Linked DNA regions of Bosea sp. 685. The protein of the gene in region 2 binds, or shares a complex with, the protein of the main gene of each other region. Links are inferred from orthologs where the notes say so. Each region holds a gene or a part of one and is shown on either strand. Other genes may lie near its edges. The genes, in order: RMR04_RS13220 and dnaN.

Evidence for each region.
Region 1: the proteins of dnaN (region 2) and RMR04_RS13220 are in contact, whole or in part, in a solved structure (PDB 1OK7), measured with the Escherichia coli proteins. The link is inferred for Bosea sp. 685 from one-to-one orthologs.

Annotation. Positions count from the first base shown.
Region 1 is NZ_CP134779.1:2,489,589-2,495,376, forward strand. What follows is about bases 1,992-4,921. They hold RMR04_RS13220 (DNA polymerase IV), read right to left. Parts: upstream 4,171-4,921; coding sequence 2,812-4,170; downstream 1,992-2,811. Other genes in these bases: RMR04_RS13215 (cell envelope integrity EipB family protein), read left to right, coding at 2,004-2,855; RMR04_RS13225 (DUF3572 domain-containing protein), read right to left, coding at 4,167-4,457; RMR04_RS13230 (response regulator), read left to right, coding at 4,597-4,921. Also shown: RMR04_RS13200 (GNAT family N-acetyltransferase), read right to left, coding at 1-576; RMR04_RS13205 (glycerophosphodiester phosphodiesterase family protein), read right to left, coding at 573-1,337; RMR04_RS13210 (RidA family protein), read right to left, coding at 1,337-1,807; more of RMR04_RS13230, read left to right, coding at 4,922-4,968; RMR04_RS13235 (PleD family two-component system response regulator), read left to right, coding at 4,987-5,788. UniProt on the Escherichia coli protein: Poorly processive, error-prone DNA polymerase involved in translesion repair and untargeted mutagenesis. Copies undamaged DNA at stalled replication forks, which arise in vivo from mismatched or misaligned primer ends.
Region 2 is NZ_CP134779.1:6,094,288-6,106,580, forward strand. The notes cover bases 1,616-4,594. They hold dnaN (DNA polymerase III subunit beta), read right to left. Parts: upstream 3,674-4,594; coding sequence 2,558-3,673; downstream 1,616-2,557. Other genes in these bases: recF (DNA replication/repair protein RecF), read right to left, coding at 1,616-2,428; dnaA (chromosomal replication initiator protein DnaA), read right to left, coding at 3,839-4,594. In the rest of the region: RMR04_RS29670 (methyl-accepting chemotaxis protein), read right to left, coding at 1-1,229; more of recF, read right to left, coding at 1,301-1,615; more of dnaA, read right to left, coding at 4,595-5,362; rpsT (30S ribosomal protein S20), read right to left, coding at 6,155-6,421; RMR04_RS29695 (threo-3-hydroxy-L-aspartate ammonia-lyase), read right to left, coding at 6,606-7,595; RMR04_RS29700 (sodium:proton antiporter), read right to left, coding at 7,789-9,213; RMR04_RS29705 (hypothetical protein), read left to right, coding at 9,351-9,830; RMR04_RS29710 (class II glutamine amidotransferase), read left to right, coding at 10,060-10,848; RMR04_RS29715 (hypothetical protein), read right to left, coding at 10,873-11,724; ATP-dependent helicase HrpB, read left to right, coding at 11,930-12,293. UniProt on the Escherichia coli protein: Confers DNA tethering and processivity to DNA polymerases and other proteins. Acts as a clamp, forming a ring around DNA (a reaction catalyzed by the clamp-loading complex) which diffuses in an ATP-independent manner freely and bidirectionally along dsDNA.

The DNA.
Region 1 (5,788 bases), 3.6 Mb from region 2 along the record:
GATGTCGGGCTCCTGCGCGAAGGTGACATGGACCGAGGAGGCGTTCGCTTGCCCGCGCAGCGCCTCCAGCCCGGCGATCAGCCCGGCGCGGGCCTCATCGGCGCGCAGGCCCTCGGCGACCAGCAGGCGCGGCCCGGTCGCGGGCGTGAAGGGGGCTGCGAGCTGGAGCTTGGGGTAGTAGCGCCCGCCGGCGCGCTCATAGGCATCGGCCCAGGCATGGTCGAAGACATATTCGCCCTGGCTGTGGCTCTTGAGGAAACTTGGCGCCGCCGCCAGCAGCGAGCCTTGCGCATCCTCGACCAGCAGATAGGCCGGGGACCAGCCGGAACGCCTGCCGACGCAACCGCTCTCCTCCAGGGCGAGCAGGAAGGCATGCGAGACGAAGGGATTGTCCTCGTCGACCGCCGAGGCGAGATCCAGGCAGGCAGGAGCCTGGGAGGTAGGGGCCGGGGAGGTTGCGGCCATGGCGGCGCGCAACGCGAGCGGGTTGGCGCAGGCGTTCCATGCGGCGGCGGGGACGGTCTTCAAAGACGTCGCGACGCGCACCCTGAGGTCGTCGCGTCCGTCAACACTCAAGGTTTGAAGCCCTCGAAGACCATCTGGTCGGCATGCAATGCGGCCCGCTCGCGATCCTGAACGTTGCGCACCGTCCAGCTCATCACCGGCAGGCCCAACGCCTCCCGACAGAGATAGGGAGCCGCGCTCGGCAAATCAGCAACCTTCCAGGACAAAAAGTCCGGCCGGCTCTCGCCGAAATGCAGCAGATTGGCCAGCGCATGTTTCTGGGTGGCGTCGAGGTGATCATAGTCGGGATAGGAATAGTCGCTCATCGCCACGATCCCGCGCGGAATGCCGGGTGCGAGCTTGCGCAATGCCGTGACGATCACGGGGTCGAAGGATTTCAGCACGATCGGCTGGCCGGCGCGCTGGTTGACGATCTCGGCCGTGCGCTGCGCCAAAGCGAGAGCGCCGTCGAAGCGGCTCTTGACCTCGATCACTAGCGGCACGCGCCCCGCGACCGCATCGAGAAAGGCGTTCAGCGTCGGAATGCGGTCACTGCTGCCCTTCAGGGCAATCCCGGCCAGCGCCTGCGCGCTCCGCTCGTTGACGAGGCCGGTCTCGGCCGTCAATCGGTCGAGCACGAAATCGTGAAACACCATCGCCTCGCCGTCTGCGCTGAGCTGGACGTCGCATTCGATGCCGAAGCCGCCAGCGATGGCGCCTTCGGCGGCGGACAGGCTGTTCTCGATCAACCCTATCTTCGCATCATGCAGGCCACGATGCGCGATTGGTCGGGCGACGAGCCAGCCGAGTCCGGATGTCGCAAGCTGCGCCATCACGCGATCTCGAACATCGCCTCGACTTCGACGGCGGCGTCGGCCGGGAGTTCGGCGACGCCGATGGTCGAGCGGGCATGGCGCCCCTTGTCGCCGAGCGCCTCGACCATCAAATCCGAGGCGCCGTTCATGATCGCCGGCAGGCCGGCGAAATGCGGCATCGCGTTGATGAAGCCCCCGAGTCGCACGCAACGGGTGATCCGGTCGAGATCGCCGAGCGCGGCCTTCGCCTGCGCCAGCACGTTGATGGCGCAAAGCCGCGCCGCCTCGATGCCGGCCTCGTTGAAGATCTCGGCACCGAGCTTGCCCTTGTGGCTGTCGGAGAGCTTGCCATCGAGGCCAAAGCAGAGCTGGCCGGAGATCACCAGCAGCTTGCCGGTGATGACATAGGGCACATAATTCGCGACCGGCGCGGCCGGAGAGGGCAGGGTGATGCCGAGTTCGGCAAGCTTGGCTTCGATTGCGCTCATGGGGCGTGCTCCGGCTCGATGGAATAAAACCTTCATGGCCGATGGCCGGGCAAGCCGCAAGCAGCCTCGATATGCTCGCAAGGCGGCTCGGCCCGGCGTTCACGAAGGCGGCCTTACGCCTTGTTTGCGCCACCGCTGCAATGCACCTAGATTCGTTCGATCACCTATTCGGTCACCTAGCAGAGCGGCAAATGTCATGAGCATGAACGGATTTGGCCTTGCGAGTACCCTGGCGGGTATCCTGAGCACGGTCGCCGTGCTGGCGAGCGTCGGCGCCTCGGCGCAGCCTCAATCGGTCGGGCGCGTGGTTCTGGCGCCCCATCGCGCGGTCTATGATCTTGTGCTCGACGACGACAAACCCGCCACCAGCATCGAGGCGGCGCGCGGTCGCATTGCCTTCGATTTCACCGGCGATGCCTGCGAGGGCTATGTACTCTCCTTTCGCCAGGTCACGCAGGTGAGCAGCAGCGAAGGCGGTCCGCGCACCATCGATGCGCGCACGACGAGCTTCGAGGCCGGCGACGGGGCGAGCTACCGCTTCAAGACCGAAAGCTCCGCGGCCGGCGCTCCGGCCGAGATCGTCGACGGCTCGGTCCAGAAATCCGGTGGCGGCTACGAGATCAAGCTCAGCGCGCCCAAGCCCGAGACGGTGCGCCAGACGACGGACGCCCTGTTCCCGAACGCGCAGATGAAGGCGGTGATCGAGGCCGCGCGCGCCGGCAAGACCACGCTGAACGTGCGCCTCTATGACGGCGCCAATAGCGGCAAGGAGGTCTATGACACGCTCTCGGTGATCGGGAAGCGGATCGAGACCAAGCCCTCCGAGGCACCGCTGCAGCGGCCGGAATTCGAGACGCTCGCGCGCTGGCCGGTGTCGATCTCCTATTTCAAGGTCGATTCCGGCGAGACCACGCCCTCCTACACCATCTCCTTCGAGCTCTATGAGAATGGCGTGACCGGCGCGATCAAGCTCGACTATGGCAGCTTCGCCCTGCGCGGCACGCTCACGCGTCTGGATCTTCTTCCGAAGCAGGATTGCGCGAAGTAGCGCTTGCGCCGCTGGCCCGCTGCGGACCGCGCAGACTGAGGCCCTTGCCGATCGACGCATCGCCGAAGCGCGCGCGCAGCGCGTCGAGCGCGCCCTCCATCGCCTTCAGCCTGGGGGTCGCGACATCGGCGAGGTCGCCATGGTCGGCTTCCTCGGGGGCGCTGAAATCGCTCGCGCCGATGCCGATCAGCCGGTAGCGCTGGCCGTTGCATTCGCGCCTGAGCAGGTCGCGCCCAGCGGCGAACAGCCTGGCCGCCAATTGTGTCGGCTCCGGCAGGCGACTGGCGCGCGTGATCGCGTGAAAATCCGCCGTCTTCAGCTTCATGGTGATGGTCCGGCCCGCGAGTGCCTGGGCCTTGAGGCGTTTCGAGGTTTTCTCGCAGAGCCGCCACAGCACCGGCTCGAGATCCTCGAAGCGCGAAAGATCGGTGTCGAGCGTGGTTTCGCTGGACACGCTCTTGGTCTCGCGGTCGGGCGTGACCTGGCGCTCGTCGATGCCGTTGGCGAGCTTCTTCAGTCGCGGCCCATCCTTGCCGGCCAGGCGGAAGAGCTTGTCGATCGGCGCTTCGCGCAGATCGCCGATCAGGCGGAAGCCGGATTCGGCGAGCTTGGCCGCACTCGCCTGGCCGACACCGGGAATGAGGCTGACCGGCTTTCTCGCCAGAAACGCGACGGCCTCCGCCCGCCCGATGACGGAGAAGCCGCGCGGCTTGTCCATGTCGGAGGCGACCTTGGCCAGGAATTTGGCATAGGACAGGCCGATGGAGATGCTGATCCCGACTTCGCCTTCGATCCGCTTGGCGAAGCGCGCGAGCGTGATGGCGGGGCTGGCGTGATGCAGCCGCTCGGTTCCGGCGAGGTCGAGAAAGGCCTCGTCGATCGAGAGCGGCTCGACCAGCGGCGTCAGCTCCTGCATTAATCGCCTGACCTCGCGCCCGGCCGCGACATATTTCGCCATGTTCGGCTTGACGACCACGGCTTCGGGGCAGGCCTCCAGGGCCTTGAACATCGGCATCGCCGAGCGCACGCCATAGGTCCGCGCGATATAGCAGGCCGTCGAGACCACGCCGCGCTTGCCGCCGCCGATGATCACCGGCTTGTCGAGCAGCGTGGGATCGTCGCGCTTCTCGATTGCCGCATAGAAGGCGTCGCAGTCGATATGGGCGAGGCTCAAGGCATCGCGCTCGGGATGGCGCAGCAGCCGCGGGGAGCCGCAAGCCGGGCAGCGGCGCAGCGCAGCGATTGCCTCCTCATGGTCGATGAGGCAATCGCGGCAGAGCACGCGCCGCGCAGGCTGCGCGGCCCGGTCGGTCACGGGGCGTCGCCCATCGGCGGTCCGGCGAGCCGTCCGCGGGCCTGAGCGACGATTTCCGGATTCAAGCTTAAATTTCCGGCAAACTCCAACAGCAGCGAATCGCTGCCGGCGAGATGATCGAGCACTGCGGCGAGGAAACCGGGCTCTTGCGCCGCTGCTCTTAGATTCGAGGGGCCGAGGCCGGTTTGCGCCAGAAACGGCTCCAGGCGCGCCGGATCTGCAGCGAGGAAGCCCAGCGCGCGCAGCGCGAGGTTTTCGGCATCCTCGACGGAGGGGGATCTTGCCATGGCGGGAGCTGCCTTCCGAATCGAGCTTCAGGTTTGCGTTTCGTCAACGGCTCTCATGCTAACGTAATCTTTGAATGAGGCCGCCAACTTGTGATGGCAGGATCGAGATGGCCTGTCAGTGGCGCGTTTGAAGGGCGGCATGATGAAGACGGTTTTGATCGTCGAGGACAATGAGCTCAACATGAAGCTCTTCAATGATTTGCTTGAAGCGCATGGCTATGCCACGCTGAAGACTGCCGATGGCATCGAGGCGATCGAACTCGCGCGCACGCATCATCCCGATCTGATTTTGATGGACATCCAGCTTCCCGAGGTCTCGGGGCTCGAAGTCACCAAATGGATCAAGGAGGATGATACCCTCAAATCCATCCCCGTTATCGCGGTGACGGCTTTTGCGATGAAGGGTGACGAAGAACGCATTCGCGAGGGAGGCTGCGAGGCTTATCTCTCCAAGCCGATCTCGGTGGCAAAATTCTTGGAGACGGTCCGCGCCTACGCTGGCCCAGCCTGAGGCTTCGAAAGCAAAACCATGTCAGCCCGTGTCCTCGTCGTCGACGACATCGTCACCAATGTGAAGCTGCTGGAGGCGAAGCTTTCAGCGGAGTATTTCGACGTCGTGACCGCGCTGAACGGAATCGAGGCGCTGGCGATCTGCGAACGCGGCGAGGCGGACATCGTCCTGCTCGACGTGATGATGCCGGGCATGGACGGCTTCGAGGTCTGCCGGCGCTTGAAGAACGGCGCGACCACGGCCCATATCCCGGTCGTGATGGTGACGGCGCTCGATCAGCCCGGCGATCGCCTGAAGGGGTTGGATGCCGGGGCTGACGATTTCCTGACCAAGCCGCTGGACGACACCGCGCTGTTTGCCCGCGTGCGCAGCCTTGTTCGCTTGAAATCCGTCACGGACGAGTTGCGCAACCGCGCTTTCGCCTCGCGCCGGCTCGGCATCGCCGATCCGCTTGCCGCCGCAGCCTCCGAGACCGGTCTGAACGGCCGCATCCTGGTGATCGAGGACCGGCCGACCGTGACCGAACGGCTGTCGAGCGCGCTTTCGGCCTTCCACGTCGTCGAGATCGAGACCGATCCGCATCAGGCCCTGGTGCGGGCTGCCGAGGGCGATTACGACAGCGTTCTCGTCAGCCTTGACCTCAAGGCCTATGACGGCCTGCGCATCTGCAGTCAGCTGCGCTCGCTCGAGCGCACCCGCAACGTCTCGGTGCTGATGCTGGGCGAGGCCGAGGACCGCACCCGCATCCTGCGCGGCCTCGAGATCGGGGCCCATGACTTCCTGATCCGTCCGGTCGACCGCAACGAGCTCCTGGCGCGCG
Region 2 (12,293 bases):
AGGTTGGATGCCGCCTTGACGCGCTGGTCCATCTGCCGCGCCAGTTCCGCCGCCTCGCCCGCGAGCCCCTCGACGAGCGCGGCATGATTGGCGATCGCATCGACACCGGAGGACGAGGTCTCGGCCCGCTCGGCGATGGCGTGGATCCGGCCGGTCTGCTCGGCAACGGATTCGGCGACGATCCGGGCGCTCTCCTGCATCGCCTGCATGGTCTGGCTGAGCTCGCGCACCGCGGCCTCGATCGCCTGGCCCGCGCTGACGACCTCGGCGACGCCCTGGCGGATCGTCTCGGTGGCGCTGTTGGTCGCGGTCGCCAGCGATTTGACCTCGGCGGCCACGACCGCGAAGCCGCGCCCGGCCTCGCCCGCGCGCGCCGCCTCGATGGTGGCGTTGAGGGCGAGCAGATTGGTTTGCGAAGCAAGGTTGCGGATGAGTTCGACGACGCTGCCGATCCGCTCATTCGCCTGGCGCAGCGTGGCGACATTATCCGTGATGCCGCGACATTCCGCACTGGCCTCATCGGTAGCGCGGCGGGAAATCGCGCTCTCCTGCCTGATCCGCTCGCTCGAGGCCCCGAAAGCGCGGGTCGCCGCAACGATTTCCGCCACCGAGGCCGAGACCTGCTCGGGGCGGCGCTGGGTTCCCGCGACCGCCTGGAGCGTGGCCCCGGCCTTGCCGGACAGCGCTTCGGAGAAGCCGGCAACCTCGCTCATGCCGGCCTCGATCGCCGAGATGCGCTCGGCGATGCCATTGCGGAAGGCGTGCTCGATCGCGTTCAGGCGGCCTTCCGTCTCGGTTTCGATCGCCTCGTCGAAGCAAGCCAGCGAGAACGAGATATCCGTCAGCATCAGCCTGCAGAAGACGCGCAGGGCGTCATCGATCGGACCCCAGCGCCGCTTCCAAAGCGAGACGATGACGGCGAGGAAGTTGGAGAAATCCTCGAGGAAGAACTGCGGGTAATCGGCGAGGTGGATCTTGCCGCCATTGGCGCGGGCGACGATCCGCTTCTTCGCCGCGAGATAATCCGCATCGAGCCGCAGACCGAACAGATAGCGGTATTTCAACGCCTCGTCGGCAAATGTCTCTTGATGCCGCCAGAGCTCGCCGCTGCCGAAGGTCTTCCTGTAGAGCGAGCACACCGAAGCGTCGAAATGCGGCTCCAGAATCGCCAGAAGGCGAGCGGCGAGAGCGGCCTCGGCAGCCGTGAAGGAGGGCGGCGACGGTTGCATCGCCCTCACTCTCGTCAAAAATGGTTAACCGTCCCTGCTGGGTCCGCGCGGCCTCCCACCACAGGGCAATCTCAGCTCAGCGGGACGACACGCCCGGCATTGACCAGGAAGCGCTCAGACCCCTCCGGCAGGCTGGAGAACAGCGCCGGGTCGGCCCCGGTCATCCAGACCTGGCAGCCGAGCGCGAGCAGGGCGTCATAGAGCGCCGCCCGCCGGCGCGGATCGAGATGGGCGGCGATCTCGTCCAGCAGCACGAGCGGGGCAATGCCGCTCATCGCAGCGACCAGCCTGGCATGAGCGAGCACGAGGCCGATCAGAAGCGCCTTCTGTTCGCCGGTGGACCCCAGTTCGGCGGGGATGTCCTTGGGCGCATGGCGGACTTCGAGATCCGAGGCCTGCGGCCCGATCAGCGTTCGCCCGGCGGCGCGGTCGCGAGCCCGGCTCTGCCGCAGCAAGGCGCGGTACTCATCCTCGGCGTCGAGCGCCGGCCGCTGTGCCACCAGAGTATCGAGTTCGCCCGCCAGTGCCAGCTCCGCATGGGGGAAGGGCGAGGCGTCATCGCGGGTCTCCGCGATGATCGCGCTCAAGCGCGCCACCGTCTCGGCGCGGGCGGCGGCGACCGCGACGCCAAGCTCGGCGACCTCGCGCTCGACGGCGTCGAGCCATTGCGTCTGATGCGGCGTCTCCTCGAGGATACGGTTGCGTGAGCGCAAGGCGCGCTCCAGCGCGTTCGAGCGGGTCGCATGCGTCGGGTCGACCGCCAGCACCAGCCGGTCGAGGAAGCGGCGGCGGTCGCCGGCGGCGCCCCTGAACAGCCCATCGACATCCGGCGTCAGCCAGACCAGGCGCAGATGCTCGCTGAAGGCCAGCGCCGAGCCGACCGGAACGCCATCGATGCGTGAGAGGCGGCTGCGCTTGCCCTCGCCATCGCGCTCGCTCAGCCCCATGCCCAGGCGCGGCCCGTCATCGGCGAGCGCGATCGAGACGGCAAAAGAGCTCGGTCCGCCCTGGCGCGCCATGTCGGCAAGGTCGACGCGGCGCAAGCCGCGCCCAGGCGCAAACAGCGAAAGTGCTTCCAGCAGATTGGTCTTGCCCGCTCCATTCTCGCCGACGAGCGCAACGATTTGGCCCTCGATCGTCAGATCAAGAGCCTCGTAGGAGCGGAAATCCTGAAGGATCAGGCGCGCGACGGCCGTCACGACGCTGAATGCCGGCTAGATCACGTCGCATTCGGACGGTCACGCCCGAATGCAAAAAACGTGATCGATTCCAAGGATCTAGAGCATTGCTCCAGCGAAAAACCGGTGCCCACTTTTTCGCGCAATGCTCTAAACGCGCATCGGCATCAGCACATAGAGCGCAGACGCGCCTTCGCGATCCTGGATCACGGTCGGCGAGCCGGGATCGGCCAGCTTGAGCAGGGCCGTGTCGCCATCGAGCTGGGCGGCGATATCCATGAGATAGCGGGCATTGAAGCCGATATCGAGCGGGCTCGCATCATAGTCGACCTCGATCTCCTCGGTCGCCGAGCCGGAATCGGGATTGGTGACCGAGAGCGTCATGCGGCCATCGGCCATGGAGAGCTTCACGGCCCGGCCGCGCTCGGAGGAGATCGTCGAGACGCGGTCGACCGAGGCCGCGAAATCACCCTTGTCGACGGTCAATCGCTTGTCGTTGCCGCTGGGGATGACCCGCTGATAATCGGGGAAAGTGCCGTCGATCAGCTTCGAGGTCAGTACAACGGCCTGGGTCGCGACGCGGATCTTGGTCGCGGACAATTCGATCGCCACTTCGGTCTCGCCGTCCTCCAGCAGTTTCTGGATTTCGGAGACGGCCTTGCGCGGGATAATGACACCCGGCATGCCGGCAGCGCCTGCAGGCGCTGCGGTGTCGACGCGGGCGAGACGGTGGCCGTCGGTGGCGACCGCGCGCAGCAGGCTGCGGCCCTCGACATCGAGCGTGTGGAGATAGATGCCGTTCAGATAATAGCGCGTCTCCTCGGTCGAGATCGCGAATTGCGTCTTGTCGATCAGGCGCTTGAACTCGCCCGCCGGGAGCACGAAGCGATGCGCCATCTCGCCGGCCGTGATGTCGGGGAAGTCGCTTTCCGGCAAGGTCTGGAGCTGAAAGCGCGAGCGGCCCGAGCGCAGGGTCAGCCCGGTCTCGCCAGTCGTCTCAAGCGAGACCTGCGCGCCGTCGGGCAGCTTGCGGACGATATCGTACAGCGTATGGGCCGGGACGGTCGTCGCGCCGGGCTCGGCGACATCGGCGGCGATCGTTTCCACGACCTCGATATCGAGGTCGGTCGCCTTGAGCCTCAGGCCGGCCTCCGCTCCACTGAGCAGCAGGTTCGACAGGATCGGGATCGTGTTGCGGCGCTCCACCACGCGATGCACGTGGCCCAGCGACTTCAGCAGCGTGGAACGTTCGACCGTGACCTTCATATCTCTTAGTCTTCTGGCGTGATTGCGCCCGGGCCAAGGAGGCGCGGGCGGCGGAATGGCCCGCGACATTGCCGGAGGCGCGCCACCGGCGCAAGGGCAGGCGCGCCGGCAATCACAATCAAAGCGGGCGGAGGGGCTTCAATGCCCGTCGCTCACTCCTGCTGCTCACTCCTGCAGCATGCGCTTCAAGAGATCGACCTCGTCATGGAGCAAGCGATCCTCGGTGATCGCCTTCTCGATCTTGCGCACCGCATGCAGCACCGTGGTGTGATCGCGCCCGCCGAACCGGCGGCCGATCTCGGGCAGGGAGCGCGGGGTCAGCGCCTTGGAGAGATACATCGCGATCTGGCGCGGCTTCACCACCGCCGCCGTCCGCCGCTCCGAAAGGATATCGGCCCGGCTGACATTGTAGCGCGTTGCGACCAGCTTCTGGATGTCCTCGATCTTGACGCGGCGCGGCTCGCGGGTCCGCACCAGATCGCGGATCGCGGCCTCGGCCGTCTCCAGGGTGACCGCCTGGCCAGACAGCGTGGCATGGGCGAGCAAGCGGTTGGCGGCGCCGTCGAGATCGCGGCCATTGGTGGCGACGACGCAAGCGACATAGGCGACGACATCGGGATTGACGTGGAAATTCGGATGGGCGGCATGCAGCGCCGCCAACCGACCGCCAAGAATCTTGCCGCGCAGCGTCTCGTCGAGATCGCCGACCTCGACCACGAGCCCACCGCCCAGACGCGAGCGAATGCGCTCGTCCAGGGCCTCGAGATCATTGGCGAGCCTGTCACCGGCCACGACGATCTGCTTGCCGGCGTCGATCAGCGCATTGATCGTATGGCCGAACTCCTGCTGGATCGACTTGCCCTGGATGAACTGCACATCATCGACCACGAGCAGGTCGATGCCGCGCAGCTTCTCCTTGAAGGCGAGCGCGGTCTGCGACTTCAGCGCGGCGACGAAGCCGTACATGAAGCGGTCGGCGGTGAAATAAGCGACGCGCTTGCCCTGGCGGCGCGCCTCCTGAGCGATCGCCTGCAGCAGATGCGTCTTGCCCAAGCCGACGCCGGCATGAATGTAGAGCGGGTTGTAGGGCGTCGATCCGGCAGGAGCCGCAGCGATACGCTCGGCAGCCGCGAAAGCGAGCTGGTTCGACTTGCCGACGATGAAGTTCTCGAAGGTCAGGCGCCGGTCGAGCACCGTGCCGCAAGCGTCGACGATGTCGCGCTCGCATGGCGTCGCTGCCTCACCATGACGGACCTCAGCGGAAGCCGCCACGGGCGTAGCCACCGCAGAGCGCGGACGCGCGGCGGCCATCTCCCGCACCGGAGCCGGGGCGCTGTCACGCGACACCTGGCGGACGGACAGGATGACGCCATTCACGGCGCCGAGTTCGGCCTGGCAATTGACCTGAAGACGCTCGGCGTAATGCGCCTCGAGCCAGCTCTTCAGAAAACGGGTCGGCACGGTCAGATAGGCGACGCTGTCGACGAGCCCGCCGATCTCGACGCGGGCGAACCAGCTCGAGAACACGTCCTCGCCAAGCTCCGCACGCAAGCGGCGGCGAACGCGGTCCCAGGCCTCCCCGAGCGAACCCTGCAGGGGGGCGATCGTCTCCGTGATCGTGGCTGCAATCAAGGGAAGCGGCGCCGCCACTGCCTCGATCGCTGCCACTGTCTCCTGCCGTTCAAACATGTGTGTTGCCCCGTTTCTTTTAAAAAATTGGCGCGCTTGAGCGAGAACCGCCGCAATGCGGCAGCCTCGCCGGCGCTACTGTCCGGTCGATAGAACAGGCTTTCCGCGAACGCTGCGCGCTCGCAGGGGGGCCTGCCTTCGCTCCTGTCGATTACGCCTGGAAAGCCCGCCGCGGGACGAAGCCGCACTTCATCTCAATCTGACAAGACAAAGAGCCGCATCCTCCAACCCCCCTGGGTCGCGAGCCAAACACCCTCATTTCTTATGAAAATCCCCGGTGGCCATTGCTGTCCGCCCGGCGATGAAATGACCTTACAGGGCGCTCTCGAAAGGGATCAACATCCCCTTCAGCCGGCTTCCGAGAGTCGAGGCCCGAAAGGGGTACCCTGACCTACCGGCATTCACCGCGCAATTGGTTGTGGAACTTAAGATTTTCTTTACGGATGCCCCATGCCGCCGGGGGCGAATCTTTTTTTCCAAATGTGCGATCCACCCGAGGTGAGTCCGGGGGAATCCCGAGGGTCAAATCCTTTGCCCGCTAAACTCATGAAAAATAAGCGCTTTCGCTGCGCGGTCAAAACCGCCGGAGAGGCCGATTTTGCGCCCTCAGAGCGCTCCGGGAGTCAACCCCGCAAAGCCGTGGAAAGATTGCAGAATCTTGCTGACACGCGCTCCGAATCAATCATTCGCGCGCTGTAGCAGCCGGGTCACAGCAGGTTTGCAGCCAACGAAAAAACCCGGCCTCGCGGCCGGGTTTTTCAGTCGAAAATCCGCTCTGCGGAATGGCGAAAATCAGGAGGCGAGAGCGCCAACCCGATGCGCCAGGCGCGAGACCTTGCGGGACGCCGTATTCTTGTGAACGATGCCCTTCTGAGCAGCCCGCATGATCTCCGGCTGGGCAGCCTTCAGAGCGTCGGCAGCGGCGCTCTTGTCGCCGGAGGCGATCGCCTCCTCGACCTTGCGCAGGAAGGTGCGCATGCGCGAGCGGCGCGCCTTATTGACCTCGGTGCGACGCGCGATCTTGCGCGTGGCCTTCTTGGCCGACGTCGTATTGGCCATCGAAACGTCCTCGTTGTCATCGCGTCCGTTCGCCTCAGGCTATGTGCCTGGCGGGGTCGGACCGCGACCGTGATGGAAAATGCGTGGGCGGCGGCCGTTGCTTTGCGCGGACCGTCGCGAGAGGCAGGCGTATAGTCGCTGCCGCGCCCGGCGTCAACGCCGGAATGGCCCGCGACCGCAGGTTTTAGCTGGCTGGCGCGATGAAACGGGCAAAGCTCGCCAGATCGACGTTGCCGCCGCTCAAGATCACGCCGACGCGCTTGCCCGCGACAGGCACCGCGCCGGTGAAGGCGGCGGCGGCAGCCAGGCATCCGGTCGGCTCGACCACGAGCTTCATCCGCTCGGCGAAGAAGCGCATCGCGTCGATCAGCGCGGCGTCGCTGACGGTGACGATGTCCTCGACCAGGGCCTGGATGATCGGGAAGGTGAGATCGCCCAGGAACGAGGTCTGCGCCCCGTCGGCGATCGTCTTGGGCACCGCGATCTTGACGATCTTGCCGGAGCGGAAGGATTGCTGGCCGTCATTGCCGGCCTCGGGCTCGACGCCAAAGACGCGGCAGCCCGGATTCAGCGCCTTGGCAGCCAAGGCCGCCCCCGCCAGCAGGCCGCCGCCGCCGAGGCAGACCAGCAGGATGTCGAGGGGGCCGGCATCCTCGATCAGCTCCTTGGTCGCCGTGCCCTGCCCGGCGATGACATGAGGGTGGTCGTAGGGCGGGATCACGGTCAGGCCGCGCTCGGCCGCGAGCCGGCCGCCGATCGCGAGGCGGTCCTGGCTGTAGCGGTCATAGCGCACGACCTCGCCGCCATAGGCCTGCGTCGCCTCGACCTTCGCCACCGGTGCATCCTCCGGCATGATGATCGTCGTCGGTACGCCGAGCAGCTTGCCCGCCAGCGCAATCGCCTGGGCATGATTGCCCGAGGAGTAGGTCACGACGCCGGCGCGCTTCTGCTCCGGCGACAATGCGGCGATCGCATTATAGCCGCCGCGGAATTTGAAGGCGCCCATGCGCTGCAGGTTCTCGGCCTTGAAGACGAGGCTGGCGTCGGTACGCCTGTTGGCGGTAGCCGAGGTCAGAACCGGGGTATGGTGGGCGACGCCCTTGATGCGCAGCGCCGCCGCCTCGACATCGGCATAGGTCGGCAGAGAGGGCTTGCTGGCAGCTGCGTCGGTCATGGAAATGTGTCCTGCGGCGTGATCGTCTCAACGCTATCTGCCAGCACAGGCAGCCAGGCTTCAAGTCAGAGACGGTGACATCAGCCATGCGTGGCGTTGATCGATGCACAAGCCTCGATGCAAGCCGCGGGGAACCCGAGAAGCCCCGGCGAGAGACGCTCGGGACGAGCCCGGGCATGACGACATCGCCGGTTCACCTGAAGAACAACAGCGTCTGCACCAGGAACAGCGGGATCAGGATCGCGCCCGACCAGAGCATGTAGCCGAAGAAGCTCGGCATCGCGACCTTCCGGTCCTTGGCGATAGCATAGACCATGAAATTCGGCGCGTTGCCGATATAGCTGTTGGCGCCCATGAAGACCGCGCCGGCCGAGATCGCCGTCAGCGTCAGCGCGCCCGTTGTCATCAGCGACTTGGGATCGCCGCCGGCGAGTTCGAAGAAGACGAGATAGGTCGGCGCGTTGTCGAGGAAGGAGGACAGCGCCCCGGTCAGCCAGAAATAGGCGATGTTGTTGGGCGTGCCATCGACATGGCTGACCAGCGCGACCAGCGGCGCGAAGGCTCCGTTCCGGCCCGCCTGCAGCATCGCCAGAACCGGGATGATGCAGATGAAGATGCCGGCGAAGAGTTTCGCGACCTCCTTGATCGGCCCCCAGCTGAATTCGTTGCCGGCGCGCACGGGCCCCGGCGTCAGCTTCAGCGAAACTCCCGCCAGCGCGAGCAGGATGAGGTCGCGCGCCAGATTCTGCCATTCCACCGCGATGCCGTGCACGGTGAAGGCGACGCCCGGCTTCCAGCTTGCCGACATCAGGATGGCGAGAATGACGCCGCCGAGCAGGGCGATGTTGACCTTGCCGTAGAGCTTGATGTCGCGGTCCGGCGTCGGGTCCTTGAGCGCGGGAAGGCCCTCCTCCTTGCGGTAGAACCAGCTGTCGAGCCCATAGAACAGCGCCAGCAGCACGATGACGGCAAAGCCGGTCTCCGGCAGCAGATGCGTGGTCGTCCAGAAGAAGCTCACTCCGCGCAGGAAGCCGAGGAATAGCGGGGGGTCGCCGAGCGGTGTCAGCGAGCCGCCGATATTCGAGACCAGGAAGATGAAGAACACGACGACATGGACGTTGAAGCGCCGCGCGTCATTGGCGCGCAGGATCGGGCGGATCATGATGATCGAGGCGCCCGTGGTGCCGACGAAGCTCGCCATCAGCGTGCCGATCGCCAGGAGGACCGTGTTGGTCGCGGGCGTGCCGTGCAGATTGCCCATGATCAGGATACCGCCGGCGATCGTGAACAGGGCGAAGAGCAGGATGATGAAGGGGATATAGTCGAGCAGCCCCGTATGCAGGAGCGCGCCCAGCGCCGGGTCGAAGCCGCGCGACAGGACCAGCGGCGCCAGCACCAGCACCGACCAGAAAGCAGCGAACTTGCCGTAGTTCAGCTCCCAGAAATGCGGAAACAGCACGGGGCCGAGCGCAATCGAGAGCAGCATGCCGGCGAAGGGCAGCGCCCAGGCCGCTCCCATCGCCGCGCCGCCGATATCGCCTGCAGCCAGCGCCGCGCTGGAGATCAGGCATAGCGCGAGCACCGCGCCGGTTCGTGTCAGAAAGCCCGCCAAAGCCATTCCCCGCCCGCTTTTCGCGTGGTTGTCATCATCACCAGTGCCTAGCTGGTTAGCCGAGGACCGAAAGCCTAGCAACCGAGGGCCAAATCAGTATAGGCCCGGCTGACGCAACGAGAGACGATCAGGGGATTTCGAGGATGCGAGCGCTTCTGCCAGTTCTGGTGGCCCTTATCTTCGTCCCGGCCCTGGCCAGCCCGGTCTTCGCCCAGGTCTTAATCGCCGAGATCAGGGCCCAGATCTTCCTCGAACGCTCCGGCAAGCTCTCGGATAATCTCATCGGCGCCAACAAGGCGCTGCACAACACGGTCATCGGCGAGGGCGATGCCGGCGAGCCGGCCGACGCGGTTCTGGTGACATTGGTGTTCACCGGCGCGAAGAACACCAAATCCTCCGACAAGATCGCCCGCGACCTTGCCTCCATCACGGTCAGGCAGCGGGCCAAGACCGGCGAGAAGACCCTGCTGCGGCGCGTTTATGGCGGTTTCCTGTTTGGCGAGAGCGGGCGCATCCACAAGGCCTTCCTGCTCGACAACGCGACCTGTGCGCCGCTCGATATCGAGGTCAAAATCGGCCGCAGCGCCAAGAGCGCGAAGCTCGATTTCAGCTGCGGCGAGTAGCCCGTCGTCATCCTGTGCGCGCCGCAGCACAGCGCGATGTGGTGCAGGCACGGGACCGTCGTCGGGATGAGCCGCCTTTTCGTCTCGCGGTTCCGCATCTGCGCCGCGGCACTGCGCGCCGCAGCGCCTGCGGAATGACCCGCATGGGTCGATTGTTATGCCGGCATTCATCCCTGTAGAATAATCTCCTCCTGGCGGCATCCCGGCCGCAGCCGATTCGGGACCGATCATGTGCCGTTTCCTCGCCTATTCAGGCGCGCCCGTTTTCCTTGAGGATCTCGTTGCAGCGCCCTGCCATTCGCTGATCCATCAGTCGCTCCATGCCGAGGAAACCAAGACCGGCACGAATGGCGACGGTTTCGGCGTCGGCTGGTATGGCGACAGGCCGGAGCCCGGGCTCTACCGGGAGGTACGGCCCGCCTGGGCGGATGAAAACCTGCTCTCGATCGCGCGCCAGGTCCGCTCGCATCTGTTCTTCGCCCATGTCCGCGCCGCGACCGGCACCGCGACGACGCGGGCCAACTGCCACCCCTTCGCCCATGGCCACCACCTCTTCATGCATAACGGCCAGATCGGCGGCTACGGCCTGATCCGCCGCAAGCTGGAGAGCCTGATTCCGGATGCGCTCTATGGCGTGCGCGTCGGCACGACCGATTCCGAGGCGATTTTCCTGCTCACCTTGGCCCGCATGGCCGAGGGTTTCTCTCCCGGCGAGGCGTTGGCCTGGGCGCTGGGCGAAGCGCTCGCCTTGATGCAGCAGGCCGGCATTCGCGAGCCCTTGCGCTGCGCCGCGGCGCTTGCCGATGGCGACAGCGTCCATGCCGTGCGTTGGTCCTCCGACCCCAAGCCGCCGACGCTCTATCTCTGCGACCGCGGCGACAGCGTCATCATCGCCTCAGAACCGGTCGATGCCGCGCGCGATTGCTGGCAGGCCCTGCCGGCCAATACGCTGGTCACGGTGCGAACTGGGGCGGTCGCGCTGTCGCCCTTCGAGGTCGGGCTGAAGCAGGCGGCCTGAGGCGAGGGCGGGCTCAGTCCGAAACTAGGCCCGAAGCCTCACGATCCCATAGGGATTGAACTTGAATTCGTCCTCGTCATAGGTCGATGCAAATGAGTGACTCGCCTTGCGCTCGCGCAGCGTCACCTCCAGCCCGCGCTTCGCGATCTCGTCGGCGACCTCGTCCATGAGCGCGACGACCGCCCGTTCGCTGCCCAGCGACTTCGGCGCATAGACCTCCGGCAGCCCGACGAGGTGAAAGCCGACGCTTTCCAGATAGCCCTTGGCCTCCAGCGGGCGTTTTGCGAAGGCGAGGCGGCAGATTCGGCCGAGCGCCAGGTTGTCGCCGGGATCGCGCACGGCCTGGCGCGCCGCTTGCGCCTGGGCTGCCAGCTCCTGCCAGCGCGCCAGCCCATGCGCGATCCCGGCGCTTTCCCCTTTCACGGCCACCGCTCCGGCCTGGATGAGCTGCTGCGCCAGCAGCAAGGCGGTGGCGGAGGTCTCGACGGCCGTCTCGGCCGTCATTTGCGGCCCCATCACATAAAGCACCGAGCCATGCTCCGCGACGGCCCGCTCGTCCGAGTCCGTCCAGGCATTGGGCTGCACGCGATCCCAGCACACCGCAAATGATCGCTCCATCCGGTCATCCGCCTCATCCTGGGAATAATCCGTGTCGACGCTGAAGCCCTTGGCGACAGTGCCGATCGCGTTGCGGGCGGCTTCGGACAGCCGCGCCAGATCGTGTGTGCGCCCGAGAAAACACAGGACATGGCGTGGCATGACGGACGGTTGAGGCGTCGCGGGAGCAGGCTTTGGCTCGTCGGCGCGGGACGCGCCTCCCAACGCCGATGCGCCGATGAACCATAGGAGGCCGCGACGAATGAGGCTCACATGCATTGGGTCTCTCGAAAGCGGGACCTGCTTCAGCGGGTCGACAGCGCGATCCTGCCGAATCCTGCCAGCCTTGGGCAATCGATTCCTGTTGCAAGCATCCTGGGTCGAGCATCGGGCCTTGCCGGAAACCCGGGCGCCGCATTCCGCTTCAAGGCTTGTGCTCCGAAGACTTGCGCTTCGCCTCTCGTCGCGCCACAGGCGAGACGTCATGCGCGCCTTCGACACGAAGCTTCCCATCGATGCCGTTCTGGACGAACTCGCAGCCTCGCTGCGGGCGCGGCCCAACGTCGTCCTCGTCGCGCCGCCCGGCGCGGGCAAGACCACGCGCGTGCCACTCGCCTTGCTCGACGAACCCTGGGCGAAGGGCGGCAAGCTGATTCTGCTCGAGCCGCGCCGGCTCGCGGCGCGCGGCGCGGCCAACCGCATGGCGCAGACACTGGGCGAACGCGTTGGCGAGACGGTCGGCCTGCGCGTCCGGCTCGGCTCCAAGATCGGCCCGAAAACCCGCATCGAGGTCGTCACCGAAGGCGTCTTCGCCCGGATGATCCTCGACGATCCCGGGCTCGACGGCA